DNA from 2 places in the Brevibacillus sp. HB1.3 genome. Region 2 is predicted to be linked to the other one. Evidence: riboswitches for the same ligand, from Rfam matches in the RefSeq annotation. Region 2 holds a riboswitch; the other holds the start of a gene.
What was found. A riboswitch is a leader RNA that binds a small molecule or an ion and turns the genes downstream of it on or off. The one in region 2 is predicted to bind cobalamin.

Region 1: it holds a riboswitch for cobalamin, as region 2 does, so the genes downstream of both, HPY31_RS08145 (ABC transporter substrate-binding protein) here and HPY31_RS25885 (ABC transporter substrate-binding protein) in region 2, are expected to answer to the same signal.

What each region holds. Positions count from the first base shown of each region.
Region 1 is NZ_JABMIT010000003.1:119,237-127,321, forward strand. Features, by position in the region: gene HPY31_RS08125 (hypothetical protein) at 1-166, opposite strand, end outside; partial or broken gene HPY31_RS08130 (MerR family transcriptional regulator) at 303-1,061, shown strand; gene HPY31_RS08135 (pyridoxamine 5'-phosphate oxidase family protein) at 1,109-1,693, opposite strand; gene HPY31_RS08140 (MBL fold metallo-hydrolase) at 1,850-2,794, shown strand; cobalamin riboswitch at 2,947-3,094, shown strand; gene HPY31_RS08145 (ABC transporter substrate-binding protein) at 3,251-4,246, shown strand; gene HPY31_RS08150 (FecCD family ABC transporter permease) at 4,248-5,285, shown strand; gene HPY31_RS08155 (ABC transporter ATP-binding protein) at 5,294-6,070, shown strand; gene cobU (bifunctional adenosylcobinamide kinase/adenosylcobinamide-phosphate guanylyltransferase) at 6,083-6,649, shown strand; gene HPY31_RS08165 (YitT family protein) at 6,928-7,584, shown strand; gene HPY31_RS08170 (hypothetical protein) at 7,755-8,085, shown strand, end outside.
Region 2 is NZ_JABMIT010000015.1:62,082-70,166, forward strand. Features, by position in the region: gene HPY31_RS25875 (alpha/beta fold hydrolase) at 1-411, opposite strand, end outside; gene HPY31_RS25880 (M24 family metallopeptidase) at 536-1,630, shown strand; cobalamin riboswitch at 1,643-1,842, shown strand; gene HPY31_RS25885 (ABC transporter substrate-binding protein) at 2,013-3,032, shown strand; gene HPY31_RS25890 (FecCD family ABC transporter permease) at 3,102-4,115, shown strand; gene HPY31_RS25895 (heme ABC transporter ATP-binding protein) at 4,112-4,924, shown strand; gene HPY31_RS25900 (dipeptidase) at 5,149-6,192, shown strand; gene HPY31_RS25905 (CocE/NonD family hydrolase) at 6,217-8,085, shown strand, end outside.

The DNA.
Region 1 (8,085 bases), on a different contig from region 2:
TTCCTTGGGTAGGGTTGTTATGCATCTGGAACAAGGTTTGCTGGGCATAAGCATCATCAGTGTAATGGGTGATAGCATGTTTATCTCTTGCTTTAAGACTGAGCAACCCTGTTAATCCCCATCCAGCACCGACTATGGCTACAATGAAGCCGATGATATAGAGCATCGAAGTCCCCCCCTTGTATGGCTTTACCTATATTTTAGCAAATAATGAAAATGAAGTAACGCCAATTTTTTGTGAAAATGTGTTTGACATTGACGGTCCGTAAATGTGTACGATCAAGTTGTCAGGAGGAATGAAGATGGAATATACGGTGCAAAAGCTAGGACTCCTGGCGGGTGTCAGCACCCGGACGCTCCGATACTACGATGAAATTGACCTTCTCAAGCCGGCGAGAATCAATTCGTCAGGGTATCGCATTTACGGACAGCTTGAGGTTGATCGATTGCAGCAAATCCTTTTTTACCGCGAGCTGGGTGTGAGCTTGGAGGAGATCAAGGAGATCCTGGATTCACCAACCTTTGATGCTGACCGAGCACTGTGGGAGCACCGCGAGAAGCTCCTGGAAAGGCGAGCGCAATTGGATGCGTTAATCGCCAATGTCGATTTGACACTAGCACAGAGAGAGGGGACAGGTACGATGACGGACAAACAAAAATTTGAAGGCTTCAAGCAAAAGATGATTGATGAGAATGAAGAGAAGTACGGGGCAGAAATTCGAGCAAAATACGGAAATGACCAAATCGAAAAATCGAATCAGATGGTCAAAGGCATGACAGAAGAACAGTATGCCGCGCTGGAGAAATTGAACGCAGAGCTGCACGAGACCTTGGCGCAGGCTTTTTCGACAGGTGATCCTGCCCATGAATTAGCGCAAAAAGCAGCAGATCTTCACCGTCAATGGCTAAGCTTTTATTGGGACAGCTAAAGCAAAGAAGCGCACGCAGGTGTTGCCCAGATGTACGTCGATGACCCGCGCTTTACTGCTTACTATGACAAGGAACAGCCAGGTGTAGCCGCGTTTCTCCGCGATGCAGTGGTCATTTATACCAGCAAGTAAAGAGTTTTCAAGCAAAGAAGCTGCGAGCAAGGCAGCTTCTTTGCGTTTTACGCTTCGTTATCCCCACCTACTGCGGGAAAAAGCTTTTGTCCCAAGGGCGTTGGCAAGCCATCCATGCTTACTACGTTGTTTTCCTTTTGATAAGCAAGCAGTTCCTGTTCGTCTTTAGCCAAGGTCCATTTCTGAAGGGTGTCGCGTTCTTTTGAGTAGGAATAGAAGGGGATAGCCCAGCCGCAAGAAGTCTTTACTTCCTGTACGTTTACGGTAATGATTTGCCGAGCACCAGGCAGAAGCGGGAAGTCCTTTACCAGCTCATCCCACCGAGGTGAATCTGGGAGAATAACCGCTCCTTTGCCAAATAAGCGCATGATGAGAGGGGGGCCTTCAAATGCACAAAACATGAGTGTAATCCTGCCATTTTCCTGTAGATGTGCACTGGTTTCGTTTCCGCTTCCAGTCAGGTCTAAATAGGCCACCTCCGTAGGCGATAGGATGCGAAAGGAATCGTACCCTTTCGGTGAAAGATTCACGTGACCATCTGTGTCCATCGGAGCAGAGGCAACGAAGAACATTCGCTGCTTCTTGATAAACTTCTCATGCTCAGGTCGTAACTCAGAAAAAAGCTGACCCATTTTGCACCCCTCCAGGTAAAGGAATTGTTTTTACTACCCTCATATTACGATGAAAAGATGAAGAATTTGTGTTGTTTTTCCCAGTGCGTGCCAAATAGGTGATAAAGTGTAAATATTCTCGCAACAAAATCACCTTTGAAAAGGAGGAGCATTTACATGCAATCATCACAGCCAATTTCCTTAGGGGAGCGCATCCATTTAATAGACGGTTTCGATATGGGCTGGGCGGAACGCACGGGGACTTATGTCATCGCTGAAGAAGAACTGACTTTGGTCGAAACAGGGCCAAGCCCTTCCGTCCCATACATCAAGGCCGGCCTCGCCAAGCTCGGTTTTACCCCGGAACAAGTAAAATACATCATTGTGACGCACATTCATTTGGATCATGCGGGAGGAGTGGGACTTTTTCTAAGGGATTGCCCAAACGCAAAGATCGTTGTCCATCCAAAAGGTGCACGTCACCTCGTTGATCCAAGCCGACTGATCGCAGGAGCGAGAGCGGTGTATCATGATGATTTTGATAGATTGTTTGATCCGATTGAAGCTGTTCCCGAAGAGCGGATTTTGATTCGTGGAGACGGGGATACACTAAAGATCGGAGCGAATTGTGTGTTGGAGTTTCTGGATTCACCAGGGCATGCCAATCATCACTTCAGCATCTACGATCCCATTAGCCGCGGCATGTTCACAGGTGATACGGCAGGTGTACTTTATCCGCAGCTTAAAAAGGACGGCATGCACCTCGTGCTACCATCTACTTCTCCGAATCAGTTTGATCCGGATGCCATGTTAGCGTCTCTACGTCGATTTGGAGCGCGCAATCTGAATCGCATTTACTTTGGTCATTTTGGGATGTCTGAACAGGTAGACGATGTGTACCGCCAAATACGCGAGTGGCTCCCTGTGTTTGTGGCGGAAGGAGAATCAACACTTGCTGCTGGACAAGCATATGCTGATCTGTCTCGTAAGTTATTGGAACGAGTCTCTGAGCATCTACAGTCACAAGGCATCAGTGATGACCACGAAGTTTTCGAAGTACTCAAGCTCGATTTTCAGGTGTGCGCCATGGGCATTCTGGATTATTTGCACAAACGAGGGTAAAAGCTTTGCCAAAAGCATTCCAGTTGCCTGAACTTTTTGTTCAGGCGTTTTCATTTTTAGCAGGCAAGAAAGTATTGGCTTACGTATTTGTCATTCTTTTTTCATCCAAGGAATGCTATGATGTAGGATGAGTCATGGACTGTGATAATTTCAAAACGTAACAGCAAATAGGTGCCTCGTCTTTCTCAAAAAGATCGGGTGAAAAGGGAAGTCGGTGAAAATCCGACGCGGTCCCGCCACTGTAAATCGGCTCGTTCCACAGCCGTAAGCCAGGAGACCTGCCTGTTTGTTTTCGTGCCTGTTGCCTTCGCGGAAAGGATCGGCCTATTTCAGGAAGCAGACCATCCTGTCTGTTTGCCCTGAGGTGCCGACCCTTTGATTTCCGAATGGAAGCAAGGGTCGCTTTTTTTATTGGAAGGTACAGTCAATCAGACACGCAGAAAGGAAGTTCTACATATGAAACGTTCTTTGCGATTCATGATCCCACTACTAGTTGCGGCGAGCCTCGCAGGTTGTGCGGGTAACGATAACAGCCAGCCAGCACCTGGTGGACAAACAAGTGCACCGCAGACAGCACCGCAAGAGAATACAGCCGAGCAGCCTGCAAAACAAACAACGTATCCGTTGACAGTCAAGGATGCGACAGGAAAAGAAGTAACCTTTGCAAAAGCTCCTGAGCGAATCGTCTCCACATCACCTGCCGAGACAGAGATTTTGTTCGCATTAGGCTTGGAAAATCGGATTGTAGCTGTCTCAGACTATGATGATTATCCAGAAGCGGCGAAGGCAAAACCGAAAATTGGCGGCGTCGTCAAACCGAATGAAGAAGCGATTCTCGCTCAAACGCCAGATATGGTCGTGGGTGGGATTTCGATGGAGAAGCCAGTGGCTGACAAGCTCAAATCTCTCGGGATGCCCGTCTATATTACCCATCCAACAAAGATGGATGACATCCTAAACAATGTGTTGGCGATGGGAGTTATCACTAACAAACAAGAACAAGCCGAAAAAGTCGTCGCGCAAATGAAGAAGGATATCGCGTACGTTCAAGAGGCAGTGAAAAATGTAAAACCGGAAGAGAAGAAAAAGGTATACCTTGAGTTTTCCCCAGGCTGGACAGTCGGAAAGGGTGAATTCATGGACGAACTCATCACACTGGCTGGAGCGACAAACATTGCTTCTGACACACAGGGCTGGAATCCGATCAGTGAAGAAAAGATTTTGCAAAACGATCCAGACGTCATTTTGTATGCGAGCGGAATTACCGATGAAAAGACTGGCGTCAAGCTGGAGGATATGATCGCCAAGCGTAATGGCTGGGATAAAATGAAGGCGATTCGTGAAAAACAAATCTTTGGCATGGACCAAAATATTTTGTCCCGTCCCGGTCCGCGTATTACACAAGGCTTGATCGAAGTAGCGAAGGCGATTTACCCAGACTTGGTGAAATAAAATGAAGAAACGATTGTTCCTATGGGGAGGAGTCAGCTGTCTCGTCCTCCTGGCATCAATAGTCATCAGTATCTCGATGGGGGCGGCACATCTCCCCATTTCGCAAGTATGGCTCATCCTGCTCCATCAAATCCCTGGCTTGTCTGAGTGGACCACCGTAACGTGGCCGGAGTCATCTGAGCAAATTGTCATGAAGGTTCGTTTTCCACGCGTTGTATTGGCTGTTTTGATTGGCGCCTGCTTGTCTCTTGCGGGAGCGGGCTTTCAGGGAGTTTTGCGAAATCCGCTCGCAGATCCGTTTACGATGGGCGTGGCATCAGGTTCTGCTGTCGGAGCAGCCTTTTTGATCCTGTTTGGCTTGCAAATCAGCTTTTTGGGTGCATGGAGCACGCCTGTTGTCGCTTTTCTTACAGGACTCCTCAGTTTATGGATCGTACTCGGACTGGCGAACACCCAAGGAAAGCTGCAAACGGAGACCCTGATTTTGTCTGGTGTTGTGGTGCAGGCTTTTCTCGGCTCACTCGTTTCCTTTATGGTGTCGCTATCCGACCAGACGGTGAATGAGATCGTGTTCTGGCTGATGGGTAGCCTGTCATTTCGGGGCTGGGCCTTTACGTATGTCTTGATTCCTTACTTGGTCATAGGCGGAATCGTGCTGGTAAGCTATGCGCGTTCCTTGAACCTATTTGCGTTAGGAGAGCGGCAGGCTGCGCATCTCGGCGTCCATGTAGATCGAACGAAGCTAGTGGTTCTGGTCGTCTCGACTCTCCTGACGGCAGCGGCGGTTTCTATCGCGGGAATTATCGGGTTCGTTGGCCTGGTGGTACCGCATCTCGTGCGTATGCTGGTTGGTCCCGACCATCGAATTTTACTGCCGATGGCCGCGATCTGTGGTGGTATTTATGTGCTGTGGGCCGACACTCTCGCCAGAATGCTGCTAAGTCCAACGGAAATCCCGCTCGGTGTCGTGACAGCATTTCTGGGTGCACCGTTTTTCGCGTATTTGTTGAAGCAAAATAAACGCTTTAGGAAGAGGTAACGTATGCAATGATCAATGTGCACAGCTTGCAAAAATCGTATCAGGATACGCCAGTTTTGCACGGAATCGATTTTTGCGTGGACAAGGGAGAATTTTTTGGCATTATCGGACCAAATGGAAGCGGTAAATCCACCTTGCTGAAAATGATTTCAGGGGTCATCAAGGCAGATGCAGGAGATATTTTGCTTCAGGAGAAAAAGCTTCATTCCTATCCACGCAAAGAGCTTGCCAAAATACTGGCTGTATTGGAGCAAGAGGGGCTACCGCCAGTCGGCTTTCGTGTTCGAGAGGTGTTGGAGATGGGGCGCTTTCCTTACCAGAATTGGCTGGGGGAAGAAAAGCAGGATGTCGCATCGCTCATTGATGAAATCGTACAAATGCTCGGCCTTGAACATTTGGAGGAGCGCACACTGGATCAGTTGAGTGGTGGGGAAAAGCAGCGCGTAGCTTTGGGGAAGGCATTGATCCAAAGACCTCAGGTGCTGTTGCTCGATGAACCCACGACTTACCTCGATATCGGGTACCAGATTCAGCTTATGGATATCGTGCGAAAATGGCAAAAGACGACACAGGTGACGGTCATTGCTGTGCTGCACGATCTGAATCTGGCCTCCCTCTACTGCGATCGTATTTTGATGCTGCATAAAGGAAAGCAGATAAGCGTCGGCACACCAAAAGACATTTTGCAAAGTGACAGAATAGAGGCTGTATACGGAACCAGACCGATTGTCATGGAGCATCCTGTCCATCATTTGCCGCAAATTATTTTGCAGTCGCAAGTGTAAGGAGACAAAAGCATGATCGTACTGATAACAGGTGGAGCACGCAGCGGAAAAAGCACGTTTGCCGAAAAATACGCGGCACATTTGGGCTCCTCAGGTGTTTACATCGCGACCGCTCCAATCACCGATGAGGAAATGGAAGAGCGGATCATGTACCACCGAGACCGCCGCTTGCAGTCCAACTTTCCTTGGCAAACGATTGAGGAGCCGTATGCTTTGACAGAATGGCTGACGAAGCTCGGAGCACAAAAGGACATACAAGAACAGCAGACAGTGATTTTGATTGATTGCTTGATCCTTTGGCTTTCCAATTGGCTTTTGCATGATGGGGAGGAGCAGTCGTTTGAGGGTGTGCTCCAGCAGGTGGATGTGCTGGTAAACAAGCTAAAAGACTACCCGGTGACCGTTTTGCTGGTGACAAACGAAGTAGGCGATGGACTCGTCCCGCAACATCCATTAGGCCGTATGTTCCGAGACTTGGCGGGGTTGATGAATCAGCGCGTGGCAGCTGTTGCCGATCAAGTTTTTCTTGTCACAGCAGGGATTCCGGTGGAATTAAAAGGACAAGCTTTCCGATTTTAACGTGGTGAAAAGACGGTTTCGAGTCGTCTTTTCACCTTTTTTATGATATAATACAAGAAAAGCCATGGAAGGGATCAGGATACCATGCGTCCCCATAGGACGATCTGGAAACGTTTTGACCTCTCCTACATCTAGCTTCGTAGTAGTCGCTCGTCACTGAAGACGACTAATCTACTACGAAAGCGAGGCCCTTTGTATGAGTAGCGACTTATACTTGCGATGTACCTCGGTAGTCGGTTGGTCGTCTGTGCCTAAACCGACAAAAATGCGAGGAAACCATGATGAGGAGAGCGCTGCAGTTATCTAAGCGTTATAGTATGATTTTGTTTGGAGCTTGTTTACTTGCTTTTGCGTATTATCACATTAACTTTCAGAACCATTTGTCTGAAGGTGGGTTTGTTGGCTTAGGGTTACTGGCGAAATACGCCTTTGACTTGTCGCCAGCGATGGTGATGCTTTTGCTGGATATTCCACTGTTTTTGGTTGCCTGGTTAGTAAGAGGCCGCCAGTTCATTTGGGACACCATTTTTGCATCACTTGCTTTTACCGTGTTTTACGATTTGTTTGAACGATTTTCACCGATTGTCATGGATATGAGCAGAATGATGCCGCTGGCGTCTGTCTTGGCCGGTGTTTTGACCGGGCTGGGTACCGGATTGGTTCTGCGCTATGGAGCTGCGACAGGTGGAGACGATATTTTCTCCCTGTTGATCAGTAAGTACACGGGATTGTCCATTGGTACGGTCTTTCTTTTACTGGACGTCATTGTGCTTTGTATGTCGTTCTGGTTCGTACCGATGAAAGAGATGATGTATACCATTTTGGCCGTTGTCATTTCCAGCCAAGTCATCACCTGGACCGTCAATCATGGTGCAGGAGTGGAGGTCATGGAAGAGGAGCACGGGCATGGAAGCGTCTCGATGACCCACCGGTAATGAGTAGATATTCAGTTGAAAAACATGCCTATACAAAAGCAAGCAAAAGGCCAAGTCGGTTTTCATGTCGACTTGGTCTTTTGAGCGTTTATGACTGTTTTTGTACATAATATCCTGCTTTCCTAGTGGATACTAACCAACACAGATACTATCGATGGAAAGGACCTGCCATGAGCGATCCGTTTTTTAGCAACTACAAAGCATTCGTCGTCGTACCAGCGGATGAGAAGCAAATGGGACCGGAGCCTTTTAGCCCGAACGATTACGCCAGCCATTTCATTCTGACGTTTTCGCTGTACGATGCGGTTATTTCCTCTTGGAGGGAAGCGACAAAGTATAAAGTGCAGGCAAAAAAAGGGCTGTCGAATGTGATCGAGGGTTTCAACGCCAAACGCCGTGGTACAGCCCGTCTGCATCTGTTGGAAATGGAAGAAGACCAGGCATATTTCGTCCTGGCCTTGTCGTTGAAAATCCAAAAGGATAATGAAAAAGCTGTCATGG
Region 2 (8,085 bases):
TGCCTGCGCCATCCAGAATCGTCCATGCAAATACAGGTCATTCACTTCAGAAAAACCGCTCACGAGTATACCGCCTCGTGCATGATCAGGATAGCGAAGACAATATTCAAGGGCGATAGAAGCACCTTGGGAGTACCCCAAAATAAAGGGACGCTCAATGCCGAGAGACGGGATCAGCTTATGGAGTCGTTCTGCCAATTCCCCAATCGAATAGGGCTTCTCCATGGGCGAACTATCACCATGTCCGGGCAAATCAGGGACAATGAGCTGATAAGTATCTGCGAGTGTTTGCTGATAAACAAAATTGATAGAGCCGATGCATGGCGCATGGATACACAATAACGGCTGGCCTTTCCCCGATATGTGAAAAGCAAACTGCTTGCCATCCTGATGGACGAGTATTTGTTCCATTTTTGTTTTCACCCCACCCTTAGGTTGTCCGATCCGAAGTAGATTTTGCAATTGAACTCTTCTTTTTTTGATGGGGAAGTGGTATTCTCGCAATAGAATAATTGGTGAAAGCAGGGTGAAGAAGTTGTTTCAAGAGCGCATTTCGAAGCTCCACACGTTTTTGACAGAGCAAGAGCTGAACGCGGTGTTGATTACCTCTCCCAAGCACGTCTACTATTTGACCGGATTTTTTACTGACCCGCATGAACGTTTTATGGGTCTGGTTATTCCTGCTGAAGGAAAGCCTTCCTTAATTGTACCTGCTCTTGATCGTGAGGCAGCAGCAGAGGCTTCGTTCGTTCAAGATATCCATACACATACGGATATCCAAAATCCGTATGAAATTCTCAAGCAAGTGTTGCCAGCGAACTTGGCGAAGCTCGGAATTGAGAAAAGTCATATGACTGTCGAGCGCTATGAAGCACTTGGACAAGTTGTTCTGGCGTCGAGCTATGTGGACGTGGAAGAGCCACTGCGTGAAATGCGTTTGATCAAATCCGCGGACGAAGTGGATCGTCTAAAGCACGCTGTTCAGTTGGTCGAGGATTCCTTGCGTGAGACCTTGAAAAAAGTCAAGACAGGCATGACCGAGACAGAAATCGTAGCGGAGCTGGAATTCCAGATGAAGCGCTTGGGTGCAGAAGGTCCATCCTTTACGTCCATGGTGTTGGCAGGGGAGAAGTCCGCTTTGCCACATGGGAAGCCAGGAACGCGCCAAGTGCAAGAAGGCGACTTGCTTTTGTTTGATATCGGGGTAGCTGCGAACGGATATGTATCCGATATTACTCGTACCTTTGCTGTAGGCGAGATCAGTGCCCAGCTACAAGAAATTTACGAGACAGTTTTGGCTGCTAACGAAGCGGCAATTGCTGAGATTCGTCCCGGTGTGACATTTGCGCATTTGGATAAAACCGCTCGTGACGTTATCACTGCAAAAGGCTACGGAGAATACTTCATGCACCGCCTTGGGCATGGACTAGGGATGGATGTACATGAATATCCGTCTGTTCACAGCCAGAACCAAGAAGTGCTTCGTCCAGGAATGGTCTTTACCATCGAGCCGGGCATCTATTTGCCAGGAGTAGGCGGCGTGCGGATTGAAGACGATGTTTTGGTTACGGAAACAGGCGTTGAAATACTCACGCAGTTCCCGAAAAAACTGACTTCTATCAACGAATGAAAAATCATGAAAATTGAATACGTATCGAATGGTGCTGGATGGCATATGCCGTCAGCTTAAAAGGGAAGTCCGGTGAAAAACCGGCGCGGTCCCGCCACTGTAACGAGGAGCGCCTAGCGAATAGCCACTGTTTTTTGCGAGACAAAAAATGGGAAGGTAGCTAGGTGTGTTGATCCGTAAGCCAGGAGACCTGCCATGCGATCATTTACAATCGACCCACGAGGATGGGGCAGATGTGGAAGCAGTCTATAAAAGGGCGCCTTTGCGCCTGTTATGGCTATATCTACGTTTGTCATGCGCCTCCCGATTGAAATGGGGGGTGCTTTTTTTGTGGAAGCATTTGATTTACTACAACATTTATAAAAGAAAAAGGGGATTACAGATGTTTCATGCAAACAAAACACATACAGTAATGAAAGGACTAGCTTTCGGTATCTTGACAGCTACCATGCTTTTGGTTTCAGCCTGCGGTTCCACTACAACACCGCAGGCCCCAGCCAAAACAGAACAAACGGCTGCTCCAGCAGCAGAGAGTAAGCCTGTAACACTCACCAATAATGGCATCGAAATGACCTATCCAACAGTACCTGAGCGTGCCGTGACATTGAACCAACACGTCACGGAAATCATGCTGGCATTGGGCCTGGCTGATAAAATGGTCGGAACCGCTTACCTGGACGATGAAATTCTTCCAGAGTTAAAAGCAGATTACGACAAGATTCCGGTACTGTCTGACAAGTATCCTACGAAAGAAGTGCTGTTGGCAGCGAACCCAGACTTCGTGTACGCCGGATGGAAAAGCGGATTCGGTGAAAAGGGAGTAGGATCGATGCAGGATTTGGAAAAGGTCGGCATCAAATCGTATCTGCAAGCGTCTTCTAGCATGCCTGGACCGACTATTGACGATGTGTTTGCTGACATTACGAATATTGGACGCATTTTCCGTGTGGAAGACAAAGCCAATGATTTGATCCATAAAATGAAGAGTGAAATGGACCAAACGCTTAGTAAAATTGGCAAGGTGGACGAGCCGCTGAAAGTGTTCGTGTACGACAACGGGGAAGATAAACCGTTCACAGCAGCCAACAACTACATGACGTCTTTAATCAAGACTGCTGGCGGCAAGAACATTTTTGACGATATTCAAAAGGGTTGGGCAGAGGTCAGTTGGGAGCAAGTAGTGAGTCGCAATCCAGACGTGATTATTATCGTAGACTACGGGGATAGAACTGTTGAGCAAAAGCGTCATTTCCTTTTGACCAAAAAAGAACTGGCGGATATCCCGGCGATTAAAAATCAACGACTGATGGTATTGCCCTTGTCTGCGGCTTCTGAAGGCGTTCGTGCACCGATTGCGCTGAAAATTTTGGCGGAAGGACTCTACCCGGATAAATTCAAATAGAGTACGCCCCTTTTAAGGGAGGGAATAGCACTGCAACAGATCAAGTTACCTTCTATCATCATTACTTTATTGGTCGGACTCTTCCTCTCGATTACGTTCGCAGTTACGCTCGGATCGGTGGAGATTAAGCCGACTACGGTATGGAAAATCGCCTTATCAAAAATTCCGATGTTGACTCAATGGATTGAGGTGGACTGGTCCAAAGGGGAGCAAACCATTATTTGGGATATTCGCTTTCCGCGTGTACTCTTGGGGGCGATCGTCGGCGCAGGTCTGTCTGTCGTGGGAGTAGCGATCCAATCGTTAGTTCGCAACTCCCTGGCTGATCCGTATGTGTTAGGCGTATCTTCAGGTGCTTCCGTTGGAGCTACTTCGGTAATTATTTTCGGAGCATTCAGCATGTACGGGCAGTATGCGTTAACCTTTGGCGCTTTTACAGGCTCCCTCGTGTCCATTATTCTTATTTTTACGCTATCTCGTATTGGAGGACAAAACTCGACGGTACGCCTGCTCATGGCTGGAATTGCGATATCTGCGATCTTGTCGGCCATTACTAGTCTCCTTGTTTTTTCAGCGCCGAATGAGCATGGAATTGGAACGGTCCTGTTTTGGTTAAGTGGCAGTCTGGCTGGCGGCAAATGGGAGTACCTGACGATTCCTACATTGATTGTCGTCATCTGTCTCATCGTCTTAATAGCCCAATACCGCTCGCTCAATGCGATGCTGATGGGCGAGGAGTCAGCAGGAACATTGGGAGTTAATACGGTACAATTCCGCAAGCTACTCTTGGTGATCACGGCACTGCTCACGGGTGTGATCGTGTCCATCGCGGGATCAATCGGTTTTGTCGGATTAATGATGCCCCATATCGTCCGTGTGATGGTCGGATCAGATCACAGACGTGTCCTGCCTGTCAGCGCTTTGTTTGGCGCGATATTTCTCATCTGGGTTGATGTAGTCGCCAGGCTCGCATTTGCACCGGAAGAGCTGCCGATTGGTATTTTGACAGCGCTGTGTGGTGGTCCATTCTTTATCTGGTTGATGCTGCGGAGTTCTTATTCCTTTGGAGGTAGCGGACGATGAATTTGCAGGTTGAGAATATATCGGTCGAACTGGAGAAAAAGGGAATCCTGCGCAACGTCAGTTTGGAGGTGCGCTCCGGAGAGTTTGTGGGACTGATCGGGCCGAATGGCAGTGGGAAGTCCACATTGCTAAAAAGTATTTATCGGGTACTAAAGCCGCGTTCGGGATGGATTTCACTGGATGGCGACGACGTATACAAGCTAACCTCGCGTCAAAACGCTCAGCGAATGGCGGCAGTACGGCAGGAATCCTCTGTTGAATTTGATTTTTCGGTAACCGAAATCGTGAATATGGGACGTGCTCCGCATAAACGACTATTTCAGTCGGATAACGCAGAAGACCTTCAGATTTGTGAAGAAGCACTACAGCGGGTAGGGATGCATACATATGCCGATCGCAGCTTTTTCAGTTTATCGGGTGGGGAGAAGCAGCGGGTGTTAATTGCCAGAGCTTTGGTGCAGCAAGCCCAGTTCCTTGTCCTTGACGAACCGACGAACCATTTGGATGTTCGATACCAGTTGCAGGTGATGGATCTGGTCAAAAATCTTGGGATTACGGTGTTGTCCTCGTTGCATGATCTCAATATTGCAGCGATGTACTGTGATCGTCTGTACGTGATCTGTGACGGGGAAATCGTTACATCGGGGACGCCAGAGGAGGTCTTGACACCTACTCTGATCCGGGATGTTTTCGGAGTAGAGACAGAAGTGACGACCCATCCTATTACTGGAAAAAAGCATGTATATTTCTACTCGGAAGCGATCTGTGTGAAACCATCTATCCAGAAGGTAATGAGTGGAGCCAACTGACAGGGGGCAAGTTGAGTTTCTTTGATTTTCATTAAGGGGGGATGCCTAGTTGGCGTCCTTTTTTGTTAAGCCGACGGCAGTAAAAGCGGAAGAGAACTTCGCTCCAACTGTCGGGGCTTTATCAGTTAGATGCAAAGGTTCTCTTATTGATCAAAGGAGCCGTGCAATACGTCGCGAATTTGTTGGTAAGAAAAATCCATAGAACAAGATGGGAGATGACCCGTATGACTGAAGTAACGAGAGAACAGGCGCGCAAATTTCATGACGGTGTTCACGTTCTGGATGGGCATTTTGATCTGCTGATGGATGTGGAGATTCAGCGTGGATACGGTCGAACCAAAATGATCGAGACAGAGTATTTGCCACGGTTTCAGCAGGGGGGCGTGCATTCCATCGTGGCAGCCGTGTTCGTCGAGGATGCTTTTGTACCGGAGATGAGTCTGCGCAAGGCGCTCAACCAGATTAGCGCAATGCATGCGGAGGCGGCTGAGTCACCCGAGCACATCGTCATCGCCAAAAATCTGGATGATTTGCAACGGGCAAGAGCGGAGGGAAAAGTATCGTTCATTCTGTCGTTGGAAGGGGCAGAGCCGCTGCATAACGATTTGAGTCTCTTGCGTGTCTTTTATGAGCTCGGAGTACGGATGATGGGGCTGGTTTGGAGTCGGCGCAATTTCGTTGGGGACGGTAGCTTTTTTGCACCAGTGCGCGAAGGGAAAAAAGGCGGCATTACCGATTTCGGTGTGCGTCTTATCGAAGAAGCGGAAAAACTGGGGATCGTCATCGATGTGAGCCATTTGAATGACGAAGGGTTCTGGGACGTGATGGAAATCGCTGAAAAGCCAGTGATTGCTTCTCATTCCAACAGCCGAACAGTCGTACCGACGATGCGCAATTTGACAGATGAGCAGATCAAAGCGATTGCAGAAAAGGGCGGACTTGTCGGGTTGAATGCGTTTAGCATGTTCACAGCGGCTAACAGCGCCGATGCAACTATCGAGAGACTGATAGATCATGTTGACTATATGAAAAAGCTTGTCGGAGCAAGGTACATCGGTATAGGCCTAGACCTGTGCGATGATTTGACGAAATATTTGCCCTTGGACAAGATTGCCAAAACCAAAGAAATGCCATTTGACGTAGTAAAAGGTCATGCGTCTCTTCCTGATATTACGCGTGAACTGATGAAGCGTAGGTACACGGATACAGAAATCGAAGGAATCTTGGGTGGTAATTTCCTCAGAGTGTATCAGCAAGTGTGGAAGTAGATCCGATAACAGGAGGAATGCCGGATGGCACAGACTGGTCTTACACTAGCTTCTTTTGGCTATTATCAATCTGGTATCAAGGTAGCTGACATACGTTTTGAGGATGGGGAAGTTTGGCATCGAAGCACAGGTTGGGATAAGGGTGTTGTGGCTGACGGTCTATTTGCACAACTGATTGAAGGGGAAGCCGCCTACGAGTTGCCTCTCCTCACTCTGGCACAAAAGCTGCTGGAATGGGAGCGAATCGACTGGGAGAGCGAACAAGTCGTATTTTTGGAAAACGGAGGGCACTACCAACGCCATCTATCCATCGAAGGAACAGGTCCCGCAGGGCAAAAGCAAGCGTGGATCTGGGCGGTACGCGAAACGGCGCAGCCAATTGACCTGATCATTTGTGAAAACGAAGTCATCGCATTTGTGCTGACAGGTCGCGGTGATAGTGTCATATTGGCGAAAACAGGGTGGGAGAATTTGACGCCACTTACCATGTGGCAGGACCCTCTGCTGTCTGAAGTTAACTACGGTGTACATCATTTGGGTAGGCATGATGTAGAGATGAGGGATGGCATTCGTTTGGCGACCGAGGTTTGGCTGCCTGCGGGCTTGGCGGAAGGACAGCGAGTTCCAACGATTTTCATGCGCAGTCCCTATGGACGGATGGATGGCATTTTTCGCCGTTTACCCTTTGTAGCACGCGGATATGCGCTGGTTGTTCAGGATACACGCGGACGAGAAGATTCCGAGGGAGAGTGGATTCCACTCGTTCACGAGCGCAATGATGGAGACGACAGTCTCAACTGGATCGCAAGTCAGGAGTGGTCGGATGGCAGCATCGGGATGCTCGGCGGCTCGTATGTGGGGTATGTGCAATGGGCTGCGGCTGCAAGCGGAAATCCACATTTGAAGGCGATTTTCAGCTACGTGACAGTAGGAACGCCTTATGTGGACATTCCGCGCAAAGGGGGAACGATCCTTGGCGGTCTGTCGTGGATTTTCATGATGGCAGAGAAGCGGCGAAATGTCGCAGCTCTTTCCCGGGAGGACTGGAGTGAGGTCATCAAGGTGCGTCCGATTAAGGAAATCCCGCAAAAAGTGCTGGGGAAAGAAATCCCGTTTTGGACAAAATGGATGGAGCATCCGGACGGAGACGAGTTCTGGGCCATGTCAGACTGGAAACGGCATGCGGATCAGGTGAAGGTGCCTGCTTTCCTCGTATCAGGATGGTATGACGACAACGGGATGGGGACGAGCGAATCGTGGGAGGTTGTCTCACGAAATGTACCAGAGCACGCCAGACTCATCTTGGGACCGTGGTATCACAAGGCGAATACGACGCGAGAAATCCATCATGTGCCCTTCGGAAACAACGCCATCCGCTACGATCTGGATGTGACACAGCTCCGCTGGTTTGATCGCTATTTAAAAGGAGTGGAAAATGGCGTCGATCAAGAGCCTCGTGTCGAGTACTACATGGTGGGAGAAAACGAATGGAAGACCTCGCAGACTTGGCCGCCAGCGGAGATGACACTGACGAATCTGTACCTGAGCAGTGGGGGAAACGCCAATACGAGCGGCGGAGATGGAACACTGACCTTGTCCATCCCAGGTGAACAGGCGATGGATACGTATAGCTATGATCCGCTAGATGCAGCACCGTATCTGCTGGATTTGTCCGAGAATGAAAACAGCGTTCCGGAAAACTATCGTGATGTGGAAAAACGCTTAGATGTCCTTGTCTACACATCAGAGCCATTGGAAGAGCAGGTCGTCATCGCGGGAGAAATCTCGGCGGTTATCTATGCATCCAGCTCAGCACGGGATACAGATTGGCTGGTCCGGTTGTGTGATGTAGATGAGGAAGGTAATTCGATTCGTTTATCGGACGGGATTATA